3 regions of the Roseococcus sp. genome follow, and region 2 is predicted to be linked to each of the others. Evidence: riboswitches for the same ligand, from Rfam matches in the RefSeq annotation. Region 2 holds a riboswitch; each other region holds the start of a gene.

Region 1 (5,379 bases), on a different contig from region 2:
GCGGGTTCAGCCTGCTGAAGCCGCAGCGCGCGACCACGCTGGAGATCGGCACGCGCGGCACGGCCGGGCGCTTCGGCTTCGAGGTGGCGGCCTACCGCAGCTGGATCGACAAGGAGATCCAGCTGTTCATGGGGCCGACCTCCGGCAGCAGCTACGCGCAGAATGCCGATCGTACGATCCACCAGGGCGTCGAACTGGCCGGAACGGTCGAGGCGGCCCGCAACATCTTCGCTGCCGGCGACGGCGTGACGCTGCGCGGCGCCTATACCTTCAGCGACTTCGCCTTCGATGGGGACCGGACCTACCGCAACAACCAGTTGCCGGGCGTGCCGCGCCACGTGCTGCGGGCCGAGGCGCGCTATCGCCACGCTGGCGGCTTCTGGGTCGCCCCCAATGTCGACTACGTCCCGGAAGGCTTCTTCGTGGACAATGCCAATACGGTGCGCACCAACAGCTACGCGCTGATCGGCCTGCGTGCCGGTGCCGATTTCCTGGATGGCCGCCTCGGCGTCTTCCTGGAGGCGCGCAATCTGGCCGATCGGCGTTATATCTCCTCCGCCTCCGTTGCGCCCGTCGCGGGCAACCAGGCCCTGTTCGAACCGGGCTTCGGGCGCTCCGCCTATGCCGGCGCGCGCTACCGCTTCTGAAGAAGGAACGTCTCCATGAAAAAGCTCCTCGCCGTCCTCCTCGCCGCCACGGCCACGCCGGCCGCGGCGCATGTCGTCCTCAGTCCCACGCAGGCGCAGCCGGCCAGCTACACGCGGCTCGCTCTGGGTGTCGGCCATGGCTGCGGCGGCGCCGCGACCACGGCCATCGAAGTGGCGCTGCCCCCGGGCATGACCGTCGCGCGGCCCATGCCCAAGCCAGGCTGGGAGATCGCCATCGAGCCCGGCGCCTCCATCGCCTGGCGCGGCGGCTCGCTGCCGGATGCCCATTACGACGAGTTCGTGATGATGGTCCGCACGCCCGATCGCGGCGGCGAGGCCCTGGCCTTCCCGGTGACGCAGCGCTGCGGCGAGACGGTCGCGGCCTGGACGCAGCTGGCGGTCGAGGGCGAACCGCGCCCGCGCTTCCCCGCGCCCATGCTGCAGCTCGCCCAGGCGCCGGCAGCTTCGGGGGCGGTGACCGTCGGTCCGATAGCGGTGGAAGGCGGCTGGACGCGCGCGGCGGGGCAGGGCGCGCAGGGCGCGGGCTTCTTCAGCATCCGCAACACCGGCGCGCAGGCCGATACCCTGGTCGCGGCGAGTTCGCCCGCGGCGGCGCGGGTGGAACTGCATACCAGCCTGCGCGAGGGCGATGTGATGCGGATGCGTCCGGTCGAGAGCATCCCGCTTCCCGCCGGCGGCAGCGTGGCGCTGGCGCCGGGTGGGCTGCACATGATGCTGATCGGCCTGACGCGCCCGCTCGTGGTGGGCCAGACCATTCCGGTCAGCCTGCGCTTCGAGCGCGCGGGCCAGGTGACAGTGAACCTGACGGTCCAGGCCGCCGGGGCCCGCGCCCCGGCGCAGGGCCACCAGCACTGAACGGTTCGAAAATCTTCGCGGGAAGCCCGGGCACGACCCGGGCTTCCTCGCGACGGATCAGAAGCTGACCCGCACGCCGCCGAAGCCGCCGATCCCAGGCGGCTGGAAGCCATAGACCTCCTGGTACCGCTGGTCGAAGGCGTTCTCCACCCGGCCGAAGACCTCGACCTGCGGCGTCACCCGGTAGGAAACCGCGATCCGCGCCAAAGTGTAGGGCGAAAGGGTTCGCCGCCCGCCGCCCGCTCCGAAGAAGCTGTCCTGCGTCGTACCGTTATAGACGAGCCCGAAGTTGACCCGCATCGCCTCGACCGGCCGCAGCGTGACGTTGAGCGAGGCGGCGTTGCGCGGCCGGCGCACGAGCTGGAGCCCGTTCTGCGACGGCGTGACGGAGGAGACGATGTTGCTGTCCGTCAGGGTGTAGCTGGCCACGATGCTGGCCCATCGCGTCGGCTCCAGCCGCGCCGTAAGCTCGACGCCCTGCGCCTCGTTCTCGCCGATATTGTTGAGGCGGAAAGGGAAGACGCCGGTGTTGAAGGCGATGAAGTCCTTCACGCGGTTGTTGAAATAGGTCGCGCCCAGGAGGATGCGGCGATTGAGGAATTCCTGGTCCACGCCGAGTTCCCAGCCACGCGTCCGCTCCGGGCGCAGGTTCGGGTTCGGGACGAAGGAGGCCGAGGGAACGAAATACATCTCGCTGAAGGAGGGCGGCGCGAAGCCCGTGCCGTAGGTGGCGCGGAACTTGGTGCCCCAGGACGGGATCCGATAGGCCCCGGTGAAGCGATAGGTGGTCGCGCCGCCGAAGAAATCGTTCTCGTCGTGCCGGACGCCGCCGGTCAGGGTCAGCCGATCGAAGAGGTCGATCTGCTGCTGGGCCCAGACGCCGGTGTTCTGCACATCCGGCGCGACGAAGCGCTGCAGCGACCCGTAGAGGAGCTGGCGGTTGCCCTCGCGCTGCCAGTCGACGCCGAAGGTCGTCACCGCATTGGGGATGATGCGGATATTGGTCTGATACTCGGTGCGGAGCCGATCCGTGCTGGTGCGGCTCAGCAACTGGCTCGCCAGCCGGCTCTCACGCTCGAAGGAGCCGCCCGAGACGGTGAAGATATTCTCCATGCGGCCGTCGAAGAGATTCAGGAACGCCGTTCCCCGGCCGACCGTGCTGCGGTAGCGGAAATTATCCAGCGTATCGATGGCCAGGCCCGTGACGTAGTCCTGCCCGTCGGTATCGCCGCGGCTGCCCGTGTGGCGGAAGCTGCCTTCGAAGCGGAGATTGTCGTTCACGCGCAGCCCCGCGCGGCCGCCCACGGTGTAGTTGCGATAGCCGTCGTTCTCGCGCCCCCCGGGGGCCGTGACCGTCCCCGCCGAGGCGAGGCGCCCGCCATAGAGGTTGTAGTCGTAGCGCTCGCCTCCGCCGGAGATACCCGCCCGCAGATTGGTCGTCCCGAAGCTGCCGCCCTCGATGGAGGCATTGACGCGCGGAGGCCCCGCCTCGCCACGGCGGGTGGTGATGCTGATCACGCCGCCTGCCGCATCGGCGCCATAGACCATCGATTGCGGGCCGCGCAGGACCTCGATGCGCTCGATCTCATTGGTCGTGAGCTGGGTGATGTCGAACTCGTTGTCGTTCGGGTCGTTCATCTTCACGCCGTCGAGCAGGACGAGCGTGTGATTGCCCTCGCCGCCGCGAATGCGAACCTGGCCCGGGCCGCTGCGCTGGCCGTTCTGATTGACGGAGAGGCCGGGCACTTCGCGCAGCGCGTCGATGACCTGGGTGATCTGCCGTTCGCGCAGTTCCTCACCCGTGATGATCGTGACCGAGCTGCCGACCTGCGAGAGGGGCACGGGCGTGCGCGTCTCGATCACGGTGAGTTCGGGCAGCGGCACGATGTTGGACGCGACCGGGGCGGACGCAGCCGGGGTGGACGGTGTCGGGTCGGATGAGGTTTGGGCGGCCGCGATCTGGGTGGTGCCCAGGAGCATGGCAAGGAGGTAGCGGGTCTTCGGCATGGCCGCGGACTTTCGATTCTTGGGGGATGTCATGGCGTGTCGCCGGAGAAGCGCTTGAAGCTTGGCGGCCCCGGAGGGCCTGGCCGTCGTCCGGATCACAGAAGGATGAAGAGGGGCCCCGAGCGGCCCAGGGCATCGCCGAAGCGCGCCGGAATCGGAGGCGGGAAAGCCGTCATCGCGTCACCTGTCCCCGGAGCGCCCCGCCCGGATCGTCGTGGGTTACGACGGCCCTGCAGCGCATCGGCAAGGGCAGGTCTCCTGGCTCGCGGGTCGTCGACATTGGCCCGACCTTCCCGCGGCTCTCGCCGTAGTGGCCCGCCTTTCGGCGGAAGGGCCAGCGTCTCACCGCTGACAGTTGCGGGGGCAGCTGCCGACTTGCCCGGAACGGAGGATGATCCCCCCGGCGGACGCACGGCATTCCCTTTTCACCCACTCGCGCGGGACCATTGCGCCGGCAGTATTAGAAAATACCGTCCGGCCGATCAATGCCGCAGGGTCGATCGCGCGATGTGCGGGGCGCGCTGCGGCCGGAAAGCCACAGGCGCATCATTCCCAGATCACCGACCGGTCGATCGCTTCCAGATTGGCGCATCCCGTCAGCGTCATCGCGATTTCGAGTTCCGTGCGCAGGATCTTCACGACATGCGCCACGCCGACGGGGCCGCCCACCGCCAGGCCGTAGATATAGGGCCGCCCGATCAGCACCGCCTTGGCGCCGAGGGCGAGCGCCTTCAGCACGTCGCTGCCGCGGCGGATGCCGCCATCCATGAGGATCGGGACGCGCCCGGCCACCACCTCGGCGATGCGCGGCAGGGCCTCGATACTGGCCGGCGCGGTGTCGAGCGCGCGGCCGCCGTGGTTGGAGACGATGATCCCGTCCACGCCCTCCGCGATGGCGCGGGCGGCGTCGGCGGGGGACATGATGCCCTTCAGCAGCAGCGGCAGCCGCGTGATCGAGCGCAGCCAGGCGATGTCCTTCCAGGTCGCCGCGCCGGCGAGCAGGCCGCGGAACACCTCGCTCTCATGCGGCTCCGCCCTGGGCGGGGGCGGGGGGATCATGCCCTGGAGGTTCACCGCCTCGACCCCGGGCGGCAACCCGAAGCCCGCGCGCTGCTCGCGGTTGCGCAAGGTGACGGGGGCGTCGACGGTGAGGACGAGAGCGCGATAGCCGGCCTGTTCCGCGCGTGTGACGAGCGATTGAGTAAATATCCGGTCATACTGAAGATACAATTGGAACCAGAGCGGGGAGGTCGCCTGCCGCGCGATCTGCTCGATCGGAACGCTCGCGCTGGTGCTGACGACCATGCCCGCGCGGATGGCGCTGGCTCCGAAGGCGGTGGCCAGTTCGCCATCGGGATGGACCAGGCGGTGAAAAGCCACCGGCGCGAGAAAAATCGGATGCTCGAATGAATCGCCGAAAAGGGTCAGGCGGGTATGTGCGCCGGACATATCGGTCATGACTCGGCCTTGGAGCCGAAGCCGCTCGAAAGCCTCGCGATTCGCCCGCAGCGTTCGTTCGTCGGCCGTTCCGGTGGAGATATAGGCCCAGGCATTCTCGCCCATGCGCTCACGCGCATGCGGCTCATAATCCATCAGGGTCAGGGTCCCTGCCGGGATGGGCGGCGCTTGGAAGATCGGTCGTCTCCTTGGATCGTGGCGAGCCTAAACTCCAGGCGACGAAGCCACAAATGAGTGTTGCGCTGATGACACGCTGGCGCCGTCACCGGCCGTTCGGAACCGTAATAATCTGACGCATGTGATTGCTGAAATTTTAAATTGAAAATAGGAGGCATTCTCAACTTGAGGATTGCCCACATGTCGCAGCGTGCGATCTTGCACTGCACGGTCT
Region 2 (5,379 bases):
TCACCTTCGCCAGGCGCGCGCCCACGGCGGCGTCGTGGATCTTGGGCGAGGTCTTGCGCAGCTTCGCCGCGGCGGTCGAGGCGGCGAGCTTGTCCGCGACAGCGGCGCGGCCCTCGTTCAAGGCCTTGGCCAGGATGGCAAGCTCCTCGATCTTCTGCACGGCGAAGGCCAGCCAGCCCTTCACGTCGGGATCGATCGCATTCTCGGCATCGAGGTCGATCGGGGTGTGGAGCAGCGAGCAGGAGGGCGCCAGCACGACCTTGCGGCCCGACTTCACCACCGGCTCGACGCGGTCGAGGATGGCTTCGAGGTCGGCGCGCCAGACGTTGCGGCCGTCGATCACGCCGAGCGAGAGGACGAGGTCCTTCGGCGCATTCAGCACGGCGCTCAGCTGATCCGGGGCACGGATCAGGTCGAGGTGCAGGCCGGCCACGGGCAGGGCCAGGGCGGCCTCGAGGTTGTCGCCGAGGCCGCCGAAATAGGTGGTCAGCATCAGCTTCACGGAGGGTACGGCCTTGGCGAGATGCGCATAGGCCTCGGCCAGGAGCTCACGCTCCTCGTCGTTCAGGTCGAGGACGAGGCAAGGCTCGTCGATCTGCACCCATTCGGCGCCGGCGGCGGAGAGCTTGCCCAGCACCTCGGCATAGACCGGCAGCAGCGCGCGCAGCAGCTCCTTGCGGTGCAGACCCTCGGTGTGGCTCTTGCCGAGCTTGAGGTAGGTGACCGGGCCGACCAGGACGGGGCGGGTCGCGACGCCCTGGGCCTTCGCCTCCAGATACTCGTCGATCACCTTGGTGGAGGAGAGCGCGAAGGCCTGGCCCGAGGAGAATTCCGGCACGAGGTAGTGGTAGTTCGTGTCGAACCACTTGGTCATCTCGGAGGCGGGGACGTCGATCGCCTTGTGGGTGCAGCCGGCGCCGCACTCGGCATGCGCATCGCCCTGGGCACCGCGTGCCATGGCGAAATAGGTGTCGAGGTCCACCGGACCGCCCTTCCAGCCGTAGATGGCCGGCACGGCGCCGACCATGGCGCTGGTGTCGAGCACCTGGTCGTAGAAGGAGAAATCGTTGCTCGGGATGATGTCGGCGCCCAGTGCCTTCTGCCGGGCCCAGGTCCTGGCGCGCAGCTCGGCCGCGACGGCGAGCAGGTCGGTGCGGCTGGACTTGCCGGACCAATAGCGCTCGAGCGCGGTCTTCAGCTCGCGGCGCGGGCCGATGCGGGGGAAGCCGAGGGTGGCAACGGAAACGGTCATGAACCTCACCTGTGTCGTTGTGACGAGGACAGCCGGGCGCGCGCCCACGCGCGGCGGTTTGCACCGATCGCGGGCCAATCGCGACCTGACCGGGCACCCCGCCGGAGGACGTATGTGTCGAGGCAGGTCTCCTGGCTCGCGGGTCATCGCCTCGATCCCCCTTCCCAGGGCCCGAAGGCCCCAGTGGTTCCGGATCTCGGCTCGCCGCTCACAGTTGCGGGGGCAGCCCCGGCATCAGCGGCGAACCGCCTGCACCGGATTCCCTCTTAGCCCCCGCGACGCGAGGACGCGCCCGGGGGAACCTAGACGATCCTCCATAGGCTCATTGCCGGAGCAGAGTCAAACGACATAATGATATGCTTATGTAAGCAAGGGTTGACCGATGTCGCGTTCTGCAACGGAGGAGCGGCACGGCCTGGCGGGGCTCCAAGCGATGCGAACGGCCCCATCCGAAAGGGGTTGACTGGCGGAGGGTGAGCCAATCGGTGACCCGATGCTCAAAGTGCAGGCGCACCTGCGTCGCGAGTGAGCGGTAGATGTAAAAGCACCTCGCCCGGACAATCGGACGAGGTGCTGGAACAAACGACAGGGAGGGCAGAATCTTCTTCTGCGAAGCAAAATACCCTTGGCATGAACCTCAAATTCGTACTTACGAGACGGATCTCACTTCAGTAAATCTGCTTCCATTCAATCCGACCTGAACTTCGGCACACGGCGCAAATCGCCCAGTCAATTTTCGGAATTACTGGACCGGCGCACCGTACATGATGCCGCCATCGGTCCAGAGCCGGTTAATGCCCCGAGGTGTAGGCGTCTGGCTGGCCTCGCCAAAGTGACGGTCATACAGCTGGCCGTAGTTTCCGACGGCCTGAATGGCCGAGATCGCCCAGCGGTTGTCGAGGCCCATCATCCGGCCGTGATCGCCCGCGACACCGAGCAGCCGTCGCACCAGCGGATTTGTGCTGGTGAGCATCTGCTCGGAATTTTCCCGGGTGATGCCGAGCTCTTCCGCATTGATCAGCGCCTGTACCGTCCAGCGCACGATGTCGAGCCAATTGTCATCGCCCTTACGAACGTAGGTGCCCAGCGGCTCTTTGCTGATCCGATCCGGGAGGACGACATGTTCCGCCGGATTCTGCAGACCCGAGCGGAGACCCGCCAGAAGGGAGGCGTCATTGGTGATGGCGTCACACCGACCGGAGCCATAGGCGGCAATCACCTCGTCCGTGCGATCAAACAGGATGATCGTGATGCGAAGGCCGATAGACCGCGCCCATTCCGCGGCGTTGATCTCGGCCCGGCCGCCGGCAGGGGCACAAACCGTCGCTCCCTGAAGCTCCCGCGCCGATTGCAGACCAAGCGAGGTGCGCGTGAGGAATCCCTGCCCGTCGTAATAGTGGGTGCTCGCGAAGACGAGGCCGTTTGCCGCCTCCCGCGTGTGGGTCCAGGTCATCGACTGGGCGGCCAGATCGACCGCGCCGGACTGAAGATTCAACACGCGCTGCGAGGACGAGGTCGTGACGAACCGAACCCGGCTGGCGTCACCGAAGACGGCTGCCGCCACGGCCCGACAGATGTCGGCGTCGATGCCCTGCGGGACGCCGCGGCTGTCGAAGGCGCTAAAGCCGGGGCTCGCACCGCCTGTCGAGCACAGGAGATGGCCGCGCTCTCGCACCGTCGCGAGTGTCGAGCCTATCTGCGGTTGCGCATGGACTTCCGCTCCCTGAGCGAACAACATCGCCGCCAAAGTTGCCATCGCCAGTATCTTATTTGATTTGTAAATCATATTTATTTTCCTCTTTATTTTATATTATTCCGGAATAAATTCTACTTTCGTTGCATTACTGCGAGGATGCTGCCGGAAGATCGGATCCACCCGCCATATCAAGAAGTATTTCCGCCACCCGACTACGCTGCTCGTCGCTAAAGGGGGAAAGCCCGAACAATTCCACGAACCACAATCCCTCGACGGCGAGATGGACAATCGAGGTACGCTCGAAACCAAGCCCGGAGCTCATGCCTTCAAGGCGCTCCTTGAAGTATTTGCGGCCAGATTCGCCGCTCCATACTCCCGATAATTTGAGTTTTGCGCTGGCCGAATCCAGATTTGAGTGATTGTTCATGGAGGATATCGCGTACCCCTCAAGTTCCCGGGTCGGGGATTCAGAGAGGGATTCGCTCGCACGTCTGCGTGCCTCCGCATATCTTTCGATAAGTCGCGCCGTTATTGCCTCAAGTAAATCTTCTTTACTGTTGAAATGATAAAGCAGGCCGCTTTTTGTGATACCGGTCCGAATGGAGAGTGACCTGTAGGTAAGTCCGCTCACACCGTCACTTGCAACGATGTCCAAGGCGGCATCCAGAAGTGACGGCCGCAGGCTAGGTCGTCCAAGGGTTCCCCCGGCCCGTTTCGCCGCTCCCCCAGTGCTGGGTCCCGCAGCGTTCCTGCCGGGTGCCGTTTTCGCGCTGGGCTTCTTTTCTGTACCGGACATCCGGTAGAGTTTCTCTCCATTCGGCACCCTGTCAAGCGCATCTGGAAGTTCATGTCGCGCTCGGTCGAGGCGCAAAGCCTGAAGCGAACTGGCGGTTCTCAGCCCAGGCCGCGAGACGGCAGTCGAGCCTGCGGAAGCCACCCCTTTGCGGGCGGGCGGCTTGCCGCCCAGTCGGTGCTATAGTGCCCATCCCTCAGGAGAGTGCCGCTTTTGATCGAACACTATGGCTGGTCCGATGCGCTGCGGCTGGCGTTCGAGCCCCATGCGCGCGCCGGCTATGTCCCCGGACGCATCATCGTCCAGCAGCGCGAAGCCAATCTGGTGATCACGGATGCCGGCCAGCTGAGCGCCCGCCTTTCCGGACGCCTGCGCCATGAGGCCCGCGAGGGGGGGCATCCCGCCGCCGGCGACTGGGTGGCCTTGTCGACCAAGCCCACCGAAGGCACGGCCACGCTCCACGCCGTCCTGCCGCGCCGCACGGCCTTCGTGCGCCGCGCGGCCGACAGCGTGCAGACCATGCAGGTCATCGCCGCCAATATCGACGTCGTCTTCGTCGTCACCTCCATGAATGCCGACCTCAATCCGCGCCGTCTCGAGCGCTTCCTCGCGGCGGCCTGGCAGAGCGGCGCGCGGCCGGTGGTGGTGCTGACCAAGGCCGACCTGTCCGAGCAGCCCGAGGCCGAGGCCGCCGAGATCGCCAGGCTGGCGGCCGGCTGCCCGGTGCTCATCGTATCGGCGCGCCAGGGCCTTGGTCTGGACGGTCTCCTCGGCCACATCGCGCCGGGCGAGACCTGTGTGCTGATCGGCTCCTCGGGTGTGGGGAAGTCGACGCTGGTGAATGCCCTGCTCGGCGAGGAGCGGATGGCCACCCAGGACATCCGCGCCTCGGATGCCCGGGGGCGGCACACCACCAGCTATCGCCAGCTCGTCCTGCTGCCCGGCGGAGGGTTGATCCTCGACACGCCCGGCATCCGTGAAGTCGGCCTGATGGACGCGGATGTCGGTCTCAGCGCGGTGTTTGAAGACGTGGAGCGCCTCGCCCAGGATTGCCGGTTCAGTGATTGCCGGCACGGCACGGAGCCGGGCTGCGCGGTCCGCGCCGCACTGGACGAGGGCCTCCTCGACGCAGAACGCTGGGCGCATTTCCAGAAGCTGAGCCTGGAACAGACCGCATCGGGGCTGACCAAGGACCGGACCGCGCAGGAGGCCGAGCGCCGTCGCCAGTCCGGGCTGCAGCGCGTCTATCGGTCGACCAAGAAAAACCTGCGGGACCAGCGGTCATGAGCGCCGCCGGGAATTTTGCCGGGGCCGTTGCGCGATTCCGGCACGCCGGATCGCCGTGCGGCGCTTGCCGCCCTGCCCCGCCCGGTGCATGGGGAATGCCGGCGCCCGCGACGAGATCACGACGGGCCAAATAGGGCAGGAACGAATTGAAGGTGCCTCTCTGGGCCAGCGCTCTCGTTGGAACCCTTCTCGTCCAGACCGTCTGCGCCTTCTCCAGCATCGCCGTTCCGCTGATGGGGCCGCCCCTGATGGCCCGCGCCGGCCTGCCCCCTGAAAGCATCGGCCTGGTCTCGGCGATCTCCTCGGCCGGCATCTGCTGGTTCCTGGCCTGCGGCGGGCCGATGCTCAACC
Region 3 (5,379 bases), on a different contig from region 2:
GGGCTGGCGAGGCCTGCACCGGCGAGGCCGACCGCGAGCGTGCGGCGCGATACAGGAAAGCCGGGCTGTGAGGCGGTTGCATTGGTCATGTCATTTTCCCTCGCCCAGGCTCTTCGCCGGGTTGTTCGGTATGGATCGGATGGCAGGTCCGGGGGCTCGCGGGCAGGTGCTGCACCCGCCTCGCTTGCGGGGCCGCTGGCGGCCTGTCCCGGCGGAACTCTGGACTTTTCTCTCGGCCCTCTTGCTGGGGCTATCCGTCGTTGTCGTTATATTCACTTCCCGGCCAAAGCAAGAAGCGAGCGCAAACGCGTGGATTTGCCTGATCCACGCATGGCCGGAACGTTCCGTAAGGCTAAACACGCGCGGCTCGTGCGGCGCTCACCATGTTCTCGATGGCCAGCCGGACTTCCGGCCATTTGCGGGTCTTGAGCCCGCAATCGGGATTCACCCAGAGCTGATCCGCCGGCAGGCGCGCGGCCGCGGCCGTCAGCAGCTCCGTCATCTCGCTGACGCTGGGCACGCGCGGCGAATGAATGTCATAGACGCCAGGTCCGATCTCCGCCGGATAGCGATAACCGGCGAAGGCATCGAGCAGCTCCATCTTCGAGCGCGCGGTTTCGATGGAAATGACATCCGCATCCATCGCGCCGATCGAGGCGATGATGTCGTTGAATTCCGAGTAGCACATGTGGGTGTGGATCTGCGTCGCATCCGCCACGCCCGAGGCCGTGATGCGGAAGCACTCCACCGCCCAGTCGAGGTAGTCGCCCCAGTCGCCCTTGCGCAGGGGCAGGCCCTCGCGCAGGGCGGCCTCGTCGATCTGGATGATGGCGGCCCCCGCGGTCTCCAGGTCCATCACCTCGTCGCGAATGGCGAAGGCGAGCTGACGGCAGGTCGCCGCGCGCGGCTGGTCGTCGCGCACGAAGGACCAGTTCAGGATCGTCACGGGGCCGGTGAGCATGCCCTTCATCGGGCGTTCGGTGAGCGACTGCGCATAGCGCCACCATTCGACGGTCATCGGCTTCGGCCGCGCGACGTCGCCATAGATGATCGGCGGGCGGACGCAGCGTGAGCCATAGGACTGCACCCAGGCGTATTTCGTGAAGACGAACCCGGAGAGCTGCTCGCCGAAATACTGCACCATGTCGTTGCGCTCGAACTCGCCATGCACCAGCACGTCGAGACCCACGGCTTCCTGCCAGCCGATCGTCAGCGCCGTCTGCCTGCGCAGGAAGGTTTCGTAGGCCACGTCGGCGAGAAGACCGCGGTCATGGTCGGCACGCGCCTTGCGCACCTCGTCGGTCTGCGGGAAGGAGCCGATCGTCGTGGTGGGATAGCTGGGCAGCCCGAGCTTCCGCCGCTGCAGGCCGCGTCGCGCCTCAAAGGCCGAGGCGCGCTGCGACAGCGCCGGATCCCGCTGCGCCGCGCGGGCCTGCACCGCCGGATTGTGGATCCGCGCGGAGCTTCGGCGCGAGGCGACGGAGGCGGTCGAGGCATCCAGCTGGTCGCGCACGGAAGCGCGGCCCTCGTTGAGCGCCTTCGCGAGCGTGGCCAGCTCCGCGATCTTCTGGAGAGCGAAGGCCAGCCAGTCCTTCACCTGCGGATCCATGGCGGCCTCGCGGGCCAGGTCGATCGGTGCATGCAGCAGGGAGCAGGAGGGGGCCAGGATGACGTCGCGACCGGCGGCGACGACGGGCTCGATGCGGTCGAGAATGGCGTTCAGGTCCGCCTTCCACACATTGCGCCCGTCGATCACGCCGAGCGACAGCATCAGATCCGGCCGCGCGCCATCCAGGACGGGGAGGAGCTGCTCCGGCGCGCGGACGAGATCGATATGCAAGCCATGGACCGGCAGGGAGAGGACCGTGTCGAGATTGTCGGACAGCGCGCCGAAATAGGTCGTCAACATCACCCGCAGGCCGAGGGCCGCCGTCGAGAGGGCGGCATAGGCCCCGGCATAGGCGGCGCGCGCGGCGTCGGAGAGGTCCATGACCAAAGCCGGCTCGTCGATCTGCACCCACCTGGCGCCGGCGCGGGCCAGCGACTGCAGCACCTCGACATAGACCGGGAGCAAGCGGGGAAGCAGCGTCAGCGGATCGAAGGCCTCGCCCTTGGCCTTGCCGAGCAGCAGATAGGTCACCGGGCCGACCAGGACGGGCCGCGTTTCGATGCCGAGGGCCTTGGCCGCCAGGTAGTGGTCGAGCGCCTTGGTCGAGGCCAGCCGGAAGGTCTGCTCCGGGGTGAATTCGGGCACGAGGTAATGGTAGTTCGTATCGAACCACTTGGTCATCTCAGCGGCGGGGGCGCCGTTGCCGCCATGGGCGGGCCCATGACCGGTGCAGCAGCTTTCGGCCGCCGCGCTGCCGGTGCGCGAGCCGCGCGCCATGGCGAAGTAGGTTTCGAGGCCGACCTGCCGATCCGTCCAGCCATAGATTGCAGGCACCGCGCCGACCATGGCGGTCGTGTCCAGCACATGGTCATAGACGGAGAAATCGTTGGAGGGGATGACGTTGGCGCCGAGATCGCGCTGGCGTTTCCAGTTCTGCGCGCGCAGGTCGCTCGCGACGGAAAGAAGTGCTTCGGCCTCGGTCGTGCCAGCCCAATAGGATTCCAGCGCGACCTTGAGCTCACGCTTCGGTCCCATGCGGGGGAAGCCGAGGGTGGCGACGGTGACTGTCATGGCAACCTCTACCTAGTTTATGGCGAGGTTTGACGGGGCACGTGCTAGCCTCCGCGCGGGTGCGATCCAGTCAAGAAGCAGCCCGTCGCAGCTTGCGCGCGACCTGACCGGGCACCCCGCCGGAGGACGTTATCTGTCGAGGCAGGTCTCCTGGCTCACGGGTCGCCGCGACGGTCCTGTCTTCCCAGGGCCGGGGCCCCAGTGACGTGATTGGACAGTCGCTCGCCGCTGACAGTTGCGGGGGCAGCGCCGGCATCGCACCGGCTTCCCTCTTAGCTGCGCGCAAGCGGGCGCGCAGAACCTCGATGGGGCGGAAAATCCTCCGTCCAGCAGCGTCTGTCAACCGCCTGATAAAGAAATGCTTATATCCCAATATCGAGCGGGGGCATTTTCTTTTCTAGACGTCCAGGATGCGTTCCACGGCCGCCGAAATCGCGAAGAGTCGCGCATCCCCCATGGCTTCGCCCATCAGCATGAGCCCGGCGGGAGCTTCGCCCGGAAGGTGGCAGGGCAGGCTGATCGCGCATCGGTCGAGGGCGTTCGCGATGGAGGTGTTGCGCAGCAGCAGCAGGTTGATGCGATTGTACTCGCTCTCCTCCGCCACGGCGGCGATGGGCGGCGGCGCCAGCGGCACCGTCGGGCAGATCACCGCGTCGAAGGGCGCCGTCCGGGCGGCGGTCGCCGCGATGACCTCCGCGCGGCCCTGCACCGCGGCCAGGTAGTCCGCCGCGCTCATCTTCTCCCCGCGCATGATCCGCTTCAGGATCAGCGGGTCGTAGCGCGGTCCGTCGCTGGCGATCAGCGCCTGGTGCCAGGCATAGGCCTCCGATGCCGTCAGCCCGCCCTTCGCATTGATCTGCGGCAGGCGCTCGAGTTCGGGCAAGGTAAGGTCGACCAGTGTCGCCCCGGCCTGCTCCAGCAAAGCGAGCGCCCGGGCATAGGGCCGCGCGACCTCACCCTCCATGCCGTCCTCGACGATATTGTGCAGCACGCCGAAGCGCAGGCCGGCGAGGCTGATTTCCGGCAGGGCCGGCGCATCATCCGCACCGGAGATGAAGGCGTCCAGCACATGGCAGCAGGCCACGGAGCGGGCCAGCGGGCCCACCGAGTCCAGCGAGACGGAGAGCGGTACCACGCCGTCGATCGGCACGCGCCGCGCCGTCGGCTTGAAGCCGACCACGCCGTTCAGCGCCGCCGGGATGCGGCAGGAGCCACCCGTGTCGGTGCCCAACCCGCCGAAGCCCATGCCATCCGCCGCCGCCACGCCCGCGCCCGAGGAGGAGCCGCCGGGCAGCCGGCCCGTCTCGCGGTCCCAGGCCGATTTCGGCGTGCCGTAATGCGGGTTCACGCCGAGGCCCGAAAACGCGAATTCCGTCATATTGGTCCGGCCGAGCACCACGAAGCCCTGGCGCTGCAGCCGCGCCACCACGGGCGCGGTCGCCAGGGCGGGGGCCGCCCCGTCCCGCGCCACGGAGCCGGCGCGGCTGACATGACCAGCCTCGTCGAAGAGGTCCTTGATGGTGATCGGGATGCCGGCGAAGCGGCTCGGCGCGCGGCCGACCAGGCGAAGCTGATCCATGGCCAGCGCCGAATCCCGGGCGGATTTGGCGTGGATCTCGGTGAAGACCCTCGGCCCTTCGCCGTGATCCATGCGGGCGAGAGCATCCTCGACCAGCGCGGCGGCGGTGACGCTGCCGCGTTCCAGGGCCTCGGCGGCATCGGCGATCGTGGGGAAGGCGTGGCGGGGCATGGGTCGTCCTGCGAAAGCTTGCGGGTGCGACTATGCGGGCAGGCCGCGAAAGGCGAAACCCGCCCCGTTCAGAACGTCATCCGCAGGGCGAGGGGATGGGCTGGAGCTCGCCGAGGCGGCCATCCACGACGAACTCGCCAAAATCCATCTTCAGCTCGTCGGCCACGCCGTTCTCGAAGTAGCGCATGCTGACCTCATAGTCGGGCGTGCCGGCGCCGCCGTTCTGGCCGCTGACATTGCGATCGAAGAAGGCGATGCGCATGCGCGCGCTGCCGATCTCGGCCAGCAGCGGAAAGGCCGGATTGGGCTGCGGCTGGGTCCAGCCGCCCGTGAAGATCGTGGTCGTGTCCTGTGCGCCGTCAGCGCTGGTGCCGTCGAAGAGGGGCGCGGTGAAGATCCGCTGATTCGTCCGGGCCGCGGCCAGGCTGCGGAGCGTGTGGATCATCGGCAGGATGGTGCCGGGGGGCAGGTCCTCCTGCGTATTGGCCGGCTCGGAATAGACGGCGCGGCCGCCCTGGGGCGTCAGCGTCGCCTCGCCGGCGATGCGCGAGGTCACGGCGCCCTCCGTCATCTGGGTGAGGGAGAAGCGAATGGAGGAGCCGTCCTTGGCTTCCAGCGTGGAATAATCCGAACTGGTCTCGATCGTATTGCCGTCGCGATCGGAGATCATGAGGGTGAAGCGCTGGCGCGAGGCCCAGGCGTCGCAGGCATCCACCACCTCGAAGAGCATGACGCCCTCGGCCCGCACCACGGAGGCGTTGTCGCGCACGCTGTCCAAGACGAGGCGATAGGCGGCCCGGTGGGCGAGCATATGCTCGGTCCCGGGCTCGTTTTCCGCCATGGCGGGGGTCAGCAGCGCGGCCGAGAGCAGCGCGGCCAGGACGGTTCGGATGATCATGTGGCGGAGCATAACCGAGAAGCCCCGCCGTGTAATCGCTCTCGTCGTAAT

The links. Region 2 has a riboswitch for cobalamin ahead of metE (5-methyltetrahydropteroyltriglutamate--homocysteine S-methyltransferase). Riboswitches for the same ligand answer to the same signal wherever they lie in the genome.
Region 1: it holds a riboswitch for cobalamin, as region 2 does, so the genes downstream of both, ACO057_RS07395 (TonB-dependent receptor plug domain-containing protein) here and metE (5-methyltetrahydropteroyltriglutamate--homocysteine S-methyltransferase) in region 2, are expected to answer to the same signal.
Region 3: it holds a riboswitch for cobalamin, as region 2 does, so the genes downstream of both, metE (5-methyltetrahydropteroyltriglutamate--homocysteine S-methyltransferase) here and metE (5-methyltetrahydropteroyltriglutamate--homocysteine S-methyltransferase) in region 2, are expected to answer to the same signal.

The regions. Positions count from the first base shown of each region.
Region 1 is NZ_CBDDFJ010000017.1:184,833-190,211, reverse strand. Features, by position in the region: gene ACO057_RS07405 (TonB-dependent receptor family protein) at 1-647, shown strand, start outside; gene ACO057_RS07400 (copper chaperone PCu(A)C) at 663-1,523, shown strand; gene ACO057_RS07395 (TonB-dependent receptor plug domain-containing protein) at 1,581-3,530, opposite strand; cobalamin riboswitch at 3,762-3,993, opposite strand; gene ACO057_RS07390 (alpha-hydroxy acid oxidase) at 4,077-5,123, opposite strand; gene ACO057_RS07385 (TonB-dependent receptor) at 5,346-5,379, shown strand, end outside.
Region 2 is NZ_CBDDFJ010000020.1:43,730-49,108, forward strand. Features, by position in the region: gene metE (5-methyltetrahydropteroyltriglutamate--homocysteine S-methyltransferase) at 1-1,252, opposite strand, end outside; cobalamin riboswitch at 1,357-1,573, opposite strand; gene ACO057_RS10490 (amino acid ABC transporter substrate-binding protein) at 1,995-3,038, opposite strand; gene ACO057_RS10495 (TetR/AcrR family transcriptional regulator) at 3,094-3,744, opposite strand; gene rsgA (ribosome small subunit-dependent GTPase A) at 3,955-5,028, shown strand; gene ACO057_RS10505 (MFS transporter) at 5,181-5,379, shown strand, end outside.
Region 3 is NZ_CBDDFJ010000036.1:24,528-29,906, forward strand. Features, by position in the region: gene ACO057_RS17520 (ABC transporter substrate-binding protein) at 1-89, opposite strand, end outside; gene metE (5-methyltetrahydropteroyltriglutamate--homocysteine S-methyltransferase) at 353-2,680, opposite strand; cobalamin riboswitch at 2,804-3,000, opposite strand; gene ACO057_RS17530 (amidase) at 3,078-4,430, opposite strand; gene ACO057_RS17535 (EipB family protein) at 4,507-5,328, opposite strand.